Regions from separate parts of the Brevibacterium sp. genome, predicted to be linked through region 2. Evidence: predicted binding sites of a transcription regulator. Region 2 holds the regulator's gene; the other holds the start of a gene.

Region 1 (7,903 bases), on a different contig from region 2:
CCGGTGTGGGTCTCGACGCCGGAGGGGTGGACGATCTGGAGGACGCAGTCGTCGGCTATTTCCTCGGTCAGCGCGTCTCGGTCGCCGTTGAAGAGATTTTCTTCAAACGTTGCGACGAAGACGTTCTTCGGACTGTTTCCGCAGGCATCGGTGCCGGTGAAGGTCATACCGCCAGCGTATGCGGGCGGAGGATTCAGAACAACGGGTCGGTGGGTATCCTCGGCGATGATGGTCGCCGACTCACGACGAGCGGTCGCGTCCGCGTGAACGATCTGACCGTCGGGCCGGGACCCGGGAGTCCGCGTACGAAAATGGCCGTGCCGGCACCCCTGTGGGCACCGGCACGGCCGATCGAACGAGCGGTGGCTATCAGAAGCCCATGCCGCCCATTCCACCCATGCCGTCCATGCCGGCAGCTGCGTCTGCACCTGCGGCGGCCTTTTCGGGCTTGTCGGCGACGACCGACTCGGTGGTGAGGAACAGACCGGCGATCGAGGCGGCGTTCTGCAGGGCAGAGCGGGTCACCTTGACCGGGTCGTTGATGCCGGCAGCCAGCAGATCCTCGTACTCACCGGTTGCGGCGTTGAGACCGAATCCGGCTTCGAGGTTCGCGACCTTGTCGGCAACCACACCGGCTTCGAGGCCGGCGTTCGTGGCGATCTGCTTCAGCGGCGCTTCGATGGCAACCTTGACGATGTTGGCACCGGTGGCCTCGTCTCCGGAGAGTGCGAGGTCCGCGAAAGCGGCCTTGCCCGCCTGAATGAGCGAGACGCCGCCACCGGCGACGATTCCCTCTTCCACAGCAGCCTTGGCGTTGCGCACGGCATCTTCGATGCGGTGCTTGGTTTCCTTGAGCTCAACCTCGGTCGCAGCTCCGGCCTTGATGACTGCAACGCCGCCGGCCAGCTTGGCCAGGCGTTCCTGCAGCTTCTCGCGGTCGTAGTCGGAGTCCGAGTTCTCGATCTCGGCGCGGATCTGAGCGACCCGTCCGGCGATCTCCTCGGCGTCTCCTGCACCCTCGACGATGGTGGTCTCGTCCTTCGTGATGACGACCTTGCGGGCGGTGCCCAGCAGGTCGGTGGTCACGCTGTCGAGCTTCAGCCCGACTTCCTCGGACACGACCTGGCCACCGGTGAGGATGGCGATGTCGGCGAGCTGAGCCTTGCGACGGTCACCGAAGCCCGGAGCCTTGACGGCCACGGACTTGAAGGTGCCCTTGAGCTTGTTCAGCACCAGGACGGCCAGGGCTTCGCCCTCAACGTCTTCGGCGATGATGAACAGCGGCTTGTTGGACTGCTGAACCTTCTCGAGGACGGGCAGCAGGTCCTTCACGTTCGAGATCTTGGAGTTGACGATGAGGATGTAGGGATCCTCAAGGACAGCTTCCTGGCGATCGGTGTCGGTGACGAAGTAACCGGAGATGTAGCCCTTGTCGAAGCGCATACCCTCGGTCAGTTCGAGTTCGAGTCCGAAGGTGTTGGACTCCTCGACGGTGACGACGCCTTCCTTGCCGACCTTGTCGATGGCCTCGGCGATCAGTTCACCGATTGCGGGATCTCCGGCGGAGATGCCTGCGGTGGCGGCGATCTGTTCCTTGGTCTCGATGTCGATGGCGTTGTTCAGCAGGACATTCGTGACGGCCTCAACGGCCTTCTCGATGCCGCGCTTGAGGCTGAGCGGATCAGCACCGGCTGCCACGTTGCGCAGGCCTTCGCGGACGAGAGCCTGTGCGAGCACGGTAGCGGTGGTGGTTCCGTCGCCTGCGACGTCGTCGGTCTTCTTGGCGACTTCCTTGACGAGCTCAGCGCCGATCTTCTCGTAGGGGTCCTCGAGTTCGATCTCCTTGGCAATGGAGACGCCATCGTTGGTGATGGTCGGTGCGCCCCACTGCTTTTCGAGCACGACGTTGCGACCGCGGGGTCCAAGGGTCACCTTGACCGCGTCCGCAAGCTGGTTGAGGCCAGCTTCGAGTCCTCGACGAGCTTCTTCGTCGAATGCAATCATCTTTGCCATAGCGGCTTAGATCCTCCCTGATGGAGTGGAGTGGGAATCCAGAGCAGTCATCAACGCCCGCGACGGCAGAGAGTGCGTCCGCATGTTCCATTCCACATATGGACCACGCTCTCGAGACGACTGGTGGGAACCCATCGGTTTTCACCAGTACTAGATTTAGCACTCTCCCCATGCGAGTGCAAATATTCATTGCCCGCCAAGACGGGCCATGACGGGCGCGGGAAGGTGCGAGCCACGAGTTCTGGGCGCAGGAGGAAGGTACAGAGGTCATTTCGGCTCAGCGCGAAACGTTTGGCGCGAGTCCGATTGCCCACGATTTCGAACAGCCCAGTTTAGGGCGAGTAGCCCTGTTTTCAACATGGGCTGCTCAACTCACACTGGGCTGAATCGAAGTCCATGCGCACGGGTGCACCCGACGCGGCCCCCGGGCCCCGCAGGCACTGAAAAGCGCCGAGCAGTTGCCTGCTCGGCGCTTCCCCCGTGCGGTTGGTGCCGGTTGGCCCGAAAGCCGTTCCGACCACCCGCCGCAGCGGATCAGAAAACTGTGCTGACAGCAGCCAGTCTCAGAGGAGGGTGACGGACTCCGCCTGAGGACCCTTTTGTCCTTCTCCTACTTCGAACTGAACCTGCTGGCCCTCTTCGAGAGAGCGGTAGCCGTCCATCTGGATTGCGCTCCAGTGAACGAACACGTCCTGGTTGTCGCCTTCGAGGGTGATGAAACCATAGCCCTTTTCAGCGTTGAACCACTTGACGGTACCTTGTGCCATTACTTCTCCATACAGTGCAGTGCCATTGAAATCCCGCATCGCAACCGCGATCAGATGACCTCACCTGAGATACGGAAGCTAGTAAAACTCAACTGACCCCGCGACTTCCCTCATTGACCTCTAGAGAATTATCTCGGTGAAGCACGAATAGAACACAAGGTGCTGTGCTTGCCTAGCTGTTGCAACTCTACAGCAGGCGCGCATCCCGCCCAGAGCGGTTCAGCACTGTTATAGATTCGTTATCTAAGGGTTTCTGCCCTGTTCACAGTGGGGATCGCTAAGAACGGAAACAGACCGTTCGGTCAGGAATTCGCCGAGGCGACCGACCGTCGCATAACCCGACCGCAACCGAGGAGTCCCCGTCTCATACCCCCATCGCGGTGGCGGCCGAGGCCGAACCGATACAGCCGACGCAGCCTCATTGCCGCGCGACCGAATCGCGTCGGGTCACTCCGAGTCCCCGCTTTCGCTGGGCTCGGGTCCGCGATCGGCGATGTCCGAACAGATGACGACGGTGATATCGGCTTCGAAGTCGGACGAGGCCTCCGTTGCCGAGACTCCCAGCGACTCGGCGACGAGCTTGGCCTGCGAGGCGTTCTCTTCGCCGTTGTAGTACACGGTCGAATCCGTGAGATTCGTCGAGTAGTTGCCGACCTCGCCGAGCTTCCAGCCCTTCTCTTCGACCGCCTCGGAGAACTTCTTCGCAGCGCCGGAGACGCCGGAGCCGTTGAGGACGTCGACGGTGATCGAGTCGTCTGCGACGCTGACTTCGCTCTCGGTCGGCGAGGGTTCGGCCGATGTTGATTCGGAAGCCGGAGGATCGGCGATCTTCGATTCGGGGTTGCCCATCGAGGAGAAGATGATGTTGATGGCGGCCACGACCAGCAGGACCGCGACCAGGGCGAGGATGATGACCAGCGAGATGGCACCGATGTTCGACGACGCCGCGGATTGCTGTCGATGGGCACCGTTGCGCCGGCCGGGCTCGATCTCGTCGAATTCGTCGGTCATGTCTACCTCGAGACGCGGGCTTGGGCGCGTTCGCTCTGCCGCGTGCTGCGGATTCGGCGAAGGCGCTTGACCAGCATGGGGTCGCTGGCCAGAGCTGCAGGGTTGTCGAGAAGCGAGTTCAGTATCTGGAAGTAGCTGGTGGCGGACATGTCGAAGCGCTCACGGATCGCGTGATCCTTGGCGCCACCGTATTTCCACCACCGCCGCTCGAACTCCAAAACGGCCACCTCGAGCTCGCTCAGTTCTGAGGTGTCGTCATTCGGCGGCATAGAGGTTGTGCTCCTTCGAGAGATGTCTGTGCTTCTATATTATCGCCCGATCGACGGTACCGAAATTTCCGGCGCGCCGCCGCGGATGTGAGGTCGGTCCCCGAACGGACCACGTCAGCCCCGAGCCAACCGCATCACCCCGCCGCAGGGCACCGGATCGGTGACCATGACGACGGGGTGAAGGGAACGACTTTCGCCGAGGCGGGGCCGCCTGGGCGAACCGGGTGACCCGATCGTGAGGATCGGATCGACCCCACGTTCGACCGCGAGCGCAGGACCGCCTCGGCGAGGATCCGATCAGCGGATGCGGATGTTGACCTGCTTGATCTGGGTGAATCCTTCCAGCATCCCTTCCAGCGATGCTTCACGTCCGAAGCCGGAGGTCTTCATGCCACCGTAGGACTGACCGGCCAGCTGACCGCCGCCCTGGTTGACCTGGACCCAGCCGGATTCGATCCGGTTGGCCATGGTCAGGGCCGCGTCGACGTCCTTGGTGAAGACGAAGGCCGCGAGACCGAAGTCGGAGTCGTTGGCCATGTCGATGACCTCGTCGATGTCCTTCCACGGGATGACCGAGAGGACTGGGCCGAAGATCTCTTCGCGGCTGGTCTGCCAGTCGTTCTTCGCCTTCGAGAAGATCACCGGTGCGTGGTAGAAGCCGGGCTCGCCGACCGTCAGCGAATCGGAGCCGTCATAGGCGATCTCGACGCCGTCCATCGACTTGCCCATCTCGATGTAGTCAGCGACCTGGTCGTACTGCTTCTGGTTGATGATGCAGCCGATGTCGGTGGACTCATCGCGGGGGTCGCCGACCGTCATCTTCGACACCGCGTCGACGAGCTTGGCCAGGAAGTCGTCGTAGATGTCTTCGTGGAGGAACAGACGCGAGCCCATGGTGCACGACTGGCCCTGGCGGGCGAAGCGGGTCGAGAGCAGCACCTGCTCGAGGGTGTCGTCGTCGTTCGAGTCCGGGAAGATGATGTTCGGGGACTTGCCGCCGAGCTCCATCGACGAATGCGCAAGACGGCCGCCGGCCACCTCGGCGACGTGCCGGCCGACGCTCGTCGATCCGGTGAAAGAGACCTTGTCGACGTCCGAGTGGACGTTGAGGGCCTCACCGATGACCGAGCCCTTGCCGGTGACGACGTTGAGCACACCGGCAGGGAGGATGTCGGCGATGATCTCGGCCATCTTGAGGATGGTCAGCGGTGCATCCTCGGCGCATTTGATGACGATCGTGTTGCCCGCGGCGATCGCGGCAGGGGTCTTGAAGGCGGCGATCATCAGCGGCGAGTTCCACGGCAGGATGCCGGCGACGACACCCAGCGGCACGCGCTTGGTGTACTGGAGCTGCTTGTCTCCGGCGGGCAGGGTGTTGCCCTTGACCTCACCGGCGACGCCGCCCATGTAGCGGAACAGGTCGGCCAGGATGATCGTCTCCGGGCGAGCCTGGGTGCGGATCGCGTTGCCGGTGTCGAGAGCGGTCAGCTGGGCGAGCTCCTCTGAAGCGGCTTCGAGCGCATCGGCACAGGCCAGAAGCTTCTTCTGGCGTTCCTTGAACGGCAGGGCCGCCCACTCGGGGAAGGCCTTCCGTGCGGCTTTGACGGCGCGGTCGGCGTCGGCCTCTTTGCCGTTGGGCACCGTGGCGATGACGACGTTGCGGTCGATCGGGGTGATGACATCGGTGGTGTCGCCGTCAGCGGCGTCGACCCACTGACCGCCGATGAGCATCTTCCAGTTCTTGGCCTCTGGGAATTCCGACATTTCGGTCCTTTCGTTCAACGATGAACTCCTTAAGCCGAGCATAACGCGTGGCACTGGGCGGCAATACATCGGTTCGATAGGCGATCGCGCACACCTGATCTGCGCTCGGTGCACATGCGCGCAGCATCCGCGCCGAGGCGGCGCTGACGTCATCGTCCGCCCTCCCGGAGGCGGCGCTGTCGTCATCATCGGCCGTCCCCGAGTCGGCCCTGTCGTCCCAGCGCGACTCCTGCGGACGGGCATCGCTACACTCGTGCCCATGACGTCGACGCCTCCGCTGACCGAGATCATGTCCCCCGATTGGGCGAGCGCCCTGGCCGGAGTGGAGGAGCGGATCCACTCGATGGGCGACTTCCTCCGCGACGAGATCGCCGCCGGCCGCGCCTACCTGCCCTCCGGGGATTTCGTCTTCCGCGCCTTCGCCGAGCCGCTGTCCGAGGTCAAGGTCCTCATCGTCGGTCAGGACCCCTACCCGACGCCCGGCCACGCCATCGGCCTGTCATTCGCCGTCGACCCCGATGTCCGCCCCCTGCCGCGGTCGCTGGGCAACATCTATCAGGAGCTCGAGTCCGACCTCGGCATTCCGCCGGCCCCGCACGGGGACCTGCGTGCCTGGTCACGCCAGGGAGTCATGCTGCTCAACCGGGCCCTCACCGTCTCCCCCGGGGAACCCGCTTCCCACCGCGGCAAAGGTTGGGAGGAGATCACGGAGCGGGCGATCACCGCGCTGATCGAACGCGATCAGCCGCTCGTCGCGATCCTCTGGGGCCGCGACGCTCGGAACCTCGCTCCCCTGCTGACATCAGGAAACGCCGAGGTGGCCACCATCGAATCCGCGCATCCCTCACCGCTGTCGGCCCGGCGGGGATTCTTCGGCTCCCGACCGTTCTCGCGCACGAACGAATTGCTCGCCCAGAAGGGCATCGATCCGATCGACTGGGCACTGCCGGATCAGGCCTGAGCCCGGATCGGACCTGAGCCCGGGTCCGATCCGGAGTCAGGTCTGAACCCGGTCCGATCTGAGTCCGAATCAGATCTGAATCGGGCCGGTCTCGGTCGCGTCTGAGGCTCCCGAACCTCCGGGCTCACCCGATTGGGCCCTCACTCCTCCGGGCCCACTCGACTGCGTCTTCGCGCCTCCCGGCTGCACCGAGTCGATGACTGCGGTCGCGGGTTCGCCGCTGCGCACCTCCTTGACCTTCTCCTCGGCCGAACTCTGACTCTTGAGGTTCTTCAGCGGCAGCGCCAGATAGCTGCCGAGCACGGCACCGACTGCGAGTGCCGCATTCGCCAGGATCGCGGTGAACAGCGAGGACAGACCCACAGCGAAGGAGACGTTCTCCGACTCCGATGCGATCTGATAGACAGCGGTGAAGATCGACAAACCCTGCAGCAAGGTGTAGATGCCGGGAATCATGAGCACGATCGCCGGCGCTCCCAGTCGCAGCGCCAGAGGCCGCGACAGGAAGCCGGTGACGGTGGCCGCCAGCAGACTGGCGAGCACATTGTCGATGTCCAACAGCGTCAGCGACATCATCGTGATGTGTGAAGCGAGTCCGACCAGCGCGGCGGGAAGGATGAATCGGCGCCTGGCCGACATCGCCACGGCACCGGACATCGCCACCACGGCCGCTGCGACCATCGACAGGATCGCCGTGACCACGTGCGGGCTCGTCTTCGGCACGAGCACCTCGATATGACTGAGTCCGATGGCCTGACCGCACACGATTCCCAGGGCGGTGCCGGAGACGATGCCGGCCAGGGTCATGAACACCCCGACCACCCGTCCGGCCGCGGTCAGCGGGAAGTTCGTCAGCGCATCCTGGACCGCCGAATACAGCGACTGCGTCGGCAGCAGCAGGACGATGCCGGCGGCCACGAGGTACTGCGGTGAGGCGATGATGCCCACGTCGCCGGCGATGGTGGCGATGAGGGTCGCAGAGGCGGCCTGCAGCGCCGTGGTGAAGAACGACGGCAGGTGGGTGCGTCCGAGCAGCTTGCCGAACTGGAACACGACGATCGCCATCATGATGCCCAGGGGAATCGCGATCGGGCCTCCCCCGAGGAGCAGGACGAGGG
Region 2 (7,903 bases):
TGAGGTCGGCTATCTCATCACCGGGGTGAAAGATGTCCGGCTGTCGAAGGTCGGCGACACCGTCACGCTGGCCGCGTCTCCCGCATCGGAACCGCTCGAGGGGTACAAGGAGCCGCAGCCGATGGTGTATTCGGGCCTGTTCCCGATCGACGGCTCGGACTACCCGGTGCTGCGTGACGCGCTGGACAAGATCAAACTCAACGATGCCTCCCTGGCATACGAGCCCGAGACGTCCACGGCGCTGGGCTTCGGCTTCCGCTGCGGCTTCCTCGGCCTCCTGCACCTCGAGGTCCTCCGCGATCGGCTCGAGCGCGAATACGACCTCGACCTCATCTCGACGGCACCGAGCGTGATCTACGACGTGACCATGGAGGACGGGACCGAGACGACGGTGACGAACCCGAGCGAATTCCCCACGGGCAAGGTCAAGGAAGTCAGAGAACCCATGGTCCGGGCGACGATCCTCACTCCGAGCGACTACATCGGTGCGGTGATGGAGCTGTGCCAGACCCGTCGGGGCAACCTGCAGGGCATGGACTACCTGTCCTCGGACCGCGTGGAGATCCGCTACCGCCTGCCGCTGGCAGAGATCGTCTTCGACTTCTTCGACCAGCTCAAATCACGGACCAAGGGCTATGCGACGCTCGACTATTCCGATGACGGGGAGGATCCGTCGGATCTCGTCAAGGTCGATATCCTGCTGCACGGCGACCAGGTCGATGCGTTCTCGGCGATCGTCCACCGCGACAATGCCTACTCCTACGGTGTGGCGATGGCAGGCAAGCTGCGCAAGCTCATTCCGCGCCAGCAGTTCGAGGTGCCCATCCAGGCGGCCATCGGCTCTCGCATCATCGCCCGTGAGACCATCCGTGCCATCCGCAAGGACGTGCTGTCGAAGTGCTACGGCGGCGATATCAGCCGTAAGCGCAAGCTGCTCGAGAAGCAGAAGGAGGGCAAGAAGAGGATGAAGGTGGTCGGCACCGTCGAGGTCCCGCAGGAAGCCTTCATCGCGGCCCTGTCCTCCGACGAGCCGGAGACGAAGGACAGCAAGAAGTAAGTGCCCGCACAACCGACCGGTGAGGTCCCTCCGCGCGACGGTTCGCTGCCGACTTCGGCGGGGATCGGGGCCGCTGAGCGAGGGCTGAGCCTCTACATCCACGTCCCGTACTGCCGGGTCCGCTGCGGCTACTGCGACTTCAACACCTACACCGCCGACGACCTCGGCCCGGGCGCGTCCCGTGAGGACTACCGCGGAAACCTCGCCCGTGAGCTCGATCTGTCCGTGTCCACCCTCGCCGAGGCTGGGGCGGGCGACCGTGAGGTCTCGACGATCTTCTTCGGCGGGGGCACCCCGACGCTGCTCGCAGCCGACGTGCTCGCCGGGGTGATGGACGATGTCCGCGCCCGCTTCCGCCTGGCCGAGACCGTCGAAGTCACCACCGAAGCCAACCCCGACACCCTGGATCCTGCCTATATCGCGACTCTCGCCGGAGCCGGTGTCAACCGGATCTCCATGGGTATGCAGTCGGCCGTGCCGCATGTGCTCGCGACCTTGGACCGCACCCATGATCCGGAGAAGATCCCCGAGGTGGCTCGCTGGGTCAAGGACGCCGGACTCGAACTCAGCCTCGACCTCATCTACGGCACCCCGGGGGAGTCGTTCGCCGATTGGCGTCGCTCGCTGGAGGTTGCCCTGTCCAACGAGGTCGATCACATCTCGGCGTATTCCCTCATCGTCGAACCGGGAACGAAGATGGGCGCGATGGTGCGCCGCGGCGAACTGCCGATGCCCGATGAGGACGACTTGGCCGACAAATACGAGATCGCCGACGCCGCGATCTCCGCCGCCGGTCTGCATTGGTACGAGGTGAGCAATTGGTCGACCGGTCCCGATACGCGCTGTGAACACAATCTGGCCTATTGGCGCAATGCCGACTGGTGGGGCTTCGGGCCGGGCGCCCACTCCCATGTCGGGGGTGTGAGGTTCTGGAACGCCAAACATCCGCGTGCCTGGGCCGACCGGCTCGTGGCGGGGCAGTCCCCGTCGATCGGTCGGGAGGTCCTCGATGATCGGACCCGGGAGATCGAGCGGATCATGCTCGCCGCTCGGATCGACCGTGAGCTGCGCCTGGACTCTCTGGCTCCGGGCAGCCAGCAGGCGATCAGAACCTTCGTCGGACAGGGTCTGCTCGACGCGGATGGCGCCGCGGCCGGCTGGTTCCAGCCGACTCTGCAGGGACGTCTCATGGCCGACTATATGGTGCGCATCCTCACCGAATACGTGTGAACGAGTCTCGCCCCGCCATCCGGATCGGGCGGCGGGGCGAGCTGCTCAGCGAATCTGCGCCGGTGGGACTCTCGGGCTGCGTCAGCTCACTTGATCCAGTTCGGAGTCATCGGGATTCGGTAGCCCTCACCGCGGTTGGCTGCCATTCCGGCGATGATCTCGATGACGATCATGTAGATCGAGAGCACCGGCAGGAGCAGCAGGATGAGGAAGCCGATGCCGACGATCGTGAGGATTCCGCCGATCAGTCCGATGCCGAATCCGGCGATGACACCGATGATCAGCAGGTTGAGCGACTGTGCGCCATGATGACGCAGGAACGGCGACTTGTCCTTGTTGATGATGAAGAGGATGAGGGTGACGATCCAGCCGACGCCGACGACGTAGGTGGCGGCGTGTGCGAGGTGTGACCACAGTGCGGTGGTGCGTTCGCTCTGGTCGGCGTTCCAGAATCCGAGTGAGTTCGGACCGTAGGCGGCATCCGGAAGTTCTGCTCCCATGGGAACACCGGCGGCAGCCGACTGCGCCGAGGATGCTCCCTGGAATCCGTATCCCGCCTGCGGCTGTCCCTGGGGAGCGCCGAAAGGCTGCTGGGAGCCGTAGCCGGGCTGCGAGCCGTAGGCCGGATTCTGCTGCGGGGAGCCGTGCCCGGCGTGGGGCTGCTGAGAGCCGAAGCCGGGCTGAGATCCCTGCTGAGGGTTCTGCGGCTGCGAGCCGTACTGGGTCTGACCATTCTGCTGCGGCTGCGAACCCTGCTGCGGCTGCTGCGCTTGCGGCTGCTGTGAGCCCGACTGCGGGGAATAGTTCGGGGGCATCGGCTGTGACTGTCCGTTGTTCGGCTGCTGCGGGTTGTCCGACATGAGAGTCCCTTCAGAGTGTGCGATCACTCCACATTAACCCAGGGAGTGCGGGCTGTCCCAGAGTGCGCGGGGTGACGGGGGATGGTCACTTCACGAAGTTGATGGTGAGCGGAAACCTATACCCCTCGCCCCTGTTCGCTGCGACGGCGGCAATGATGTAGAGGACGCAGTAGACGAGTGGGACGATGACCGCGGCGTACATGATGATGATGCCGATCCCGAAGGTCACCAATGCGAGGATGAAACCGAGGATGCCGAAGACGAAGAGGGCTGCGAAGGTGACGATCGTGTTCGTGATCATCGCGTTGAGTCCCTGACGCGAATGCTCGCGGACGAACGGCGACTCGTCCTTCTTCACGAGGAACATGATGAGCGGCATGAACCCGAACAGAAGCGCGCCGAGGTGGGTCCACAGAGCCGTGGTCCGGTCGGGTTCGGGGGCCATCCAGAACTGTTCGGAGCCGGGTCCGTACGCCTGCTCGGGCAGGGAGCGGGAGTCGAACATCGCCGGGTTGTGCATCTGCGGCATGCCGTAACCCGGCTGCGCGCCAAATCCAGTCTGCCCACCGTACCCCGGCTGACCACCGTACCCCGGCTGACCGCCGTAACCAGGCTGCGCGCCGAACGACTGTTGTGAGCCGTAGCCCGTCTGACCACTGTGCGTCTGCGGCCGAGAATACTGCTGGCCCTGCGGCGCGTAGGGCTGCTGCGGGCCCGACGCCTGAGAGTAGTTCGGCGGCATCGGTCGGCTGCCCGGCTGCTCGGGGTGGTGCGACATGGGGATCCTTTCGAAGAACGCTTGCCCTCCAGACTAGCCGAGCCCCGCGTCCCGAGGATGTCGGGAAAGCCTCACTCCTGTGACAGTTTCGGCACACGCCGACAGCTCGCCGTGACCACCACGGGCCACCGACGCACCACCGAAGTCAATCAGCCGACGGTGACGAAGTCGATGAGCTCCTCGACCCGACCCGACAGCGTCGGTTCGACATCGGCGATCGTGCTCACCTTCCCGAGGATGCGCACCCACCCGCGAGCGACATCTCGATGGTCGGCGTGCGGCCATCCGATGCGCCGGAGGATTCCCGTCTTCCAGTCCTCACCGCGGGGGACGACCGGCCATTGCCGGATGCCGACGACATGGGGCTTCACCGCCTGCCAGATATCGACGTAGGGGTGGCCGATGATGTGGACGACGTCGCGGTAGCGCGGATCGGCACGGACCGCCTCGGCGATCTTCGATTCCTTCGTCCCGGTCACCAGGTGATCGGCGAGGACACCGACCCGATGGTCCCGATCCGGACCGAAGGCTGCGAGCTTGTCGGCGACGTCGTCGAGACCGCCCAGGGGTTCGACGACGACGCCTTCGATGCGCAGATCATCGCCCCAGATCTTCTCGACGAGTTCGGCATCGTGCTTGCCCTCCACCCAGATCCGCGACCCGCGGGCCACTCGAGCCTTCGCACCGACCACGGCGCGAGACCCGGAAGCCGTCCGCCCGGGCTGCTGCGCCTTCTTCTTCGGCAGCTGCACATCGACGGGCTGTCCTTCGAGGAGGAAACCCGGTCCCAGCGGAAAGGCACGGACCTTGCCGACGCGGTCCTCGAGCTTGACGACGACACCGGCCGTGGTCTTCTCCGCGCCGACGACAGCACCGACATAGCCGCTCATCGCATCCTCGAGAACCATGCCCAGGCCGAGCTCGACCTGACGGGACTTCTGCGGACGGTGCGACGACGGCGAGGAACCGGAGAGCACATCGGGGCCATAGCGATCAAAAGCATTCACGGGCACCCACCATAATCAAGGACGGTCCCGCAGGCGCGCAGACCCGCAGGTCACCCCCAGAAATGAATTCCGGGGACGAGAAGCGTAGAATTGGCACTCAGGCTCAAGGAGTGCCAAGTATCGGCACGGGACCGTGATCGGCTGAAGAGACGGAGAGGAGAACCGCGATGAACGACAGCAGACGTGCACAGGTGCTGCGCGCCATCGTCGAGGACTTCGTCGCCACCAACGAACCCGTGGGATCGAATGCGATCGTCCAGCGCCACACCCTCGGCGTCTCCCCGGCCACGATCCGCAACGATATGGCCCAGCTCGAGCACGAAGGCTATATCGCCCAACCCCACACCTCGGCCGGTCGGATCCCCACCGACCTCGGCTACCGGATGTTCGTCGACCGCATCGACGAGTTCAAACCGCTGACCACCGCCGAGCGCCGCGCGATCTTCCAGCTCATCGACGGCGATGTCGACCTCGACGAGATGCTCGACCGCACCGTCCGCGTGCTCTCCGGCCTCACCCGCCAGGTGGCGCTCATCCAATACCCGACGGTGTCGCGGGCGCGCATCAAACACGTCGAGATCGTCGGCCTCGGCCCCGGCCGGATCCTCGTCGTCCTCATCACCGACGCCGGTCAGGTCGAGCAGAAGTCCGTGATCACCCCGACCCCGCTCGACGAGGATGCCGTCCGCGGGCTGCGCGACCAGATCAATGCCGATTTCGCCGGACGCACGCTCGCGCAGGTCTTCGGTTCGTCCCCCACCGCCGAGGCGGTCGCCGCCGAATCGAGCGAGTCGGCGGGACGTGACGAGTCCGGACTCACACAGGTCAGGGCCGCCGTCGTCGACCTCGTCGCCGCGACCCGCGAAGAGCGCATCATCATGGCCGGGACTGCGAACCTCGCCCGTTCCGGCAGCGAATTCGGAGAGAAGATGGCCCCGATCCTCGAAGCCTTCGAGGAGCAGGTGGTCCTGCTCCGGCTGCTCACCTCGATGGCAGAGGACCATGGGGGGATCAGCGTGCGCATCGGGCGTGAGAATACTCACGAATCGTTCAGTTCGACTTCCGTCGTCGCCGCCGAATATGGTCATGACGCGGGTTCGTCGGCCAGACTGGCGGTGCTCGGCCCGACCCGGATGGACTATCCGACGACGATCTCGGCAGTCCGTGCCGTCGCGAAGTACGTGTCCTCGATCCTCGACCGAGGGTAGGGCCGGTGCAGTGACGACGACCAGGGGTGCCCGCAGTCGGGCAGCACGCAACCGGTGAGTACCGCGCAGGAGCGCAGCCACCACCACGAACAGAGAAGACCACTACGTCAGGGAGAGAGAAGTTTCTGTGGCCGATCACTATGAAACACTCGGAGTGTCCAAAGACGCTTCCGCGGCTGAGATCAAGTCGTCGTACCGGAAGCTGGCACGCAAGTACCACCCGGACGTCAATCCCGGTCACGAAGACGAATTCAAAGCCATCTCACTGGCCTACGACGTGCTCTCGGATCCGGAGAAGCGCCGCAACTACGATATGGGCGGCGGCGAGAACGGTCAGGGCTTCCCCGCCGGCGGCGGCTTCGGCGGATTCGGCGACATCTTCGAGACCTTCTTCGGCGGTGGCGGCGGACAGGCCGGAGGCCCCATCCCGCGCACACAGCGCGGCAAGGACGCCCTCGTCGGCGTCAACATCGACTTGAAGACCGCGGCCTTCGGCGGCACCGTCGATCTCGACGTGACCACTGCGGTCGTCTGCGACACCTGTTCGGGTGCCGGCACGCAGGAGGGCACGAAGATCGAGACCTGCTCGCTGTGCCACGGCGCCGGCAGCGTCCAGCGCATGACGCGGACCCTGCTGGGCCAGATGGTCACGAACCAGACCTGCAACTCCTGCCACGGCTTCGGCACCGTCATCCCCAACCCCTGCCTCAACTGCCAGGGCGACGGACGCGTGCGCAAGCAGCGGACCATGAAGATCCGCATCCCCGCCGGAGTCTCCGACGGCACCCGCATCCAGCTGTCCAGCCAGGGAGAGGTCGGTCCCGGCGGCGGACCCGCCGGTGATCTCTTCGTCGAGGTCATGGTCACCCGCCACGAGGTCTTCCAGCGCGACGGCGACAACCTCCGGGCCGCCGTCTCGGTGCCGATGACCGCAGCGACCCTGGGAGCGACCATCCCGTTCGAGACCTTCGACGGCACCCAGGACCTCACCATCGCCGCCGGCACCCAGTCCGGCACCGTCGTCAAACTCCCCGGACTCGGCGCCTCCCGCCTGCGCTCGGAGACTCGCGGCGACCTGCTCATCACCGTCGACGTCCTCACCCCGGACACCCTCGACGACGAACAGCGCGAACTGCTCGAGAAGCTCGCCGAACTGCGCGGAGAGGAAGCACCGCGGGCCCAGATCTCGACGGAGAACCGCGGAATGTTCTCCCGCATGCGTGAGAGGTTCGCCGGTCGGTGAGTCTTCCCGTATTCCGCTCCGCCACCGCCGCCGAGGCGGTCGTCGGGTCCGCTCTCACCCTCGGTGAGGACGTGGCCGGGCACGCGGTGCGGGTGCGTCGGATCGGTCCCGGCGAGGACATCGACATCGTCGACGGGGACGGCACACGGGTGCGCGGAACCGTCACGGCCGCCTCGACGAGCGAGCTGACGATCGACGTCACCGCGGTGACGCACGAGGACAGCACCGGCCCACGCCTCGTGCTCGTCCAGGCCCTGGCCAAGGGCGACCGAGACCTGCAGGCGATCGAAACGGCCACGGAGATCGGCGTCGACGACGTCATTCCCTGGGCCGCCGAACGTTCGATCGCCGACTGGCCGGCGAAGAAGCGGGAGAAGATGGCCGCGAAATGGGAGAACCTGCTGAATGCGGCCTCCCTGCAGGCCAGACGCTCCCGGTTTCCGGTGCTGCGCGAACTCGTCCGCGGGGCCTCCCTGGCCACAGCCTTCGACGAGTCCGATGCGGTCTTCGTCCTCCACGA

The links. The regulator HrcA, encoded in region 2, represses chaperone genes, less so after heat shock. The targets are predictions, from matches to a motif close to TTNGCACTCGNNNNNNNCGAGTGCNAA.
Region 1: a site for HrcA is predicted at 2,170-2,196, ahead of groL (chaperonin GroEL). Genes of this name have one in related genera too.

What each region holds. Positions count from the first base shown of each region.
Region 1 covers NZ_JBQDYQ010000010.1:11,740-19,642, reverse strand. Annotated here, with positions in the region: gene ACTIIH_RS04935 (hypothetical protein) at 1-167, opposite strand, end outside; gene groL (chaperonin GroEL) at 370-2,013, opposite strand; gene ACTIIH_RS04925 (cold-shock protein) at 2,577-2,780, opposite strand; gene ACTIIH_RS04920 (LytR C-terminal domain-containing protein) at 3,228-3,791, opposite strand; gene ACTIIH_RS04915 (DUF3263 domain-containing protein) at 3,794-4,060, opposite strand; gene ACTIIH_RS04910 (aldehyde dehydrogenase family protein) at 4,358-5,824, opposite strand; gene ACTIIH_RS04905 (uracil-DNA glycosylase) at 6,084-6,785, shown strand; gene ACTIIH_RS04900 (threonine/serine ThrE exporter family protein) at 6,855-7,903, opposite strand, start outside.
Region 2 covers NZ_JBQDYQ010000059.1:7,332-15,234, reverse strand. Annotated here, with positions in the region: gene lepA (translation elongation factor 4) at 1-1,057, shown strand, start outside; gene hemW (radical SAM family heme chaperone HemW) at 1,058-2,287, shown strand; gene ACTIIH_RS13570 (DUF4870 domain-containing protein) at 2,374-3,147, opposite strand; gene ACTIIH_RS13565 (DUF4870 domain-containing protein) at 3,233-3,925, opposite strand; gene ACTIIH_RS13560 (DUF3097 family protein) at 4,075-4,938, opposite strand; gene hrcA (heat-inducible transcriptional repressor HrcA) at 5,100-6,140, shown strand; gene dnaJ (molecular chaperone DnaJ) at 6,268-7,383, shown strand; gene ACTIIH_RS13545 (16S rRNA (uracil(1498)-N(3))-methyltransferase) at 7,380-7,903, shown strand, end outside.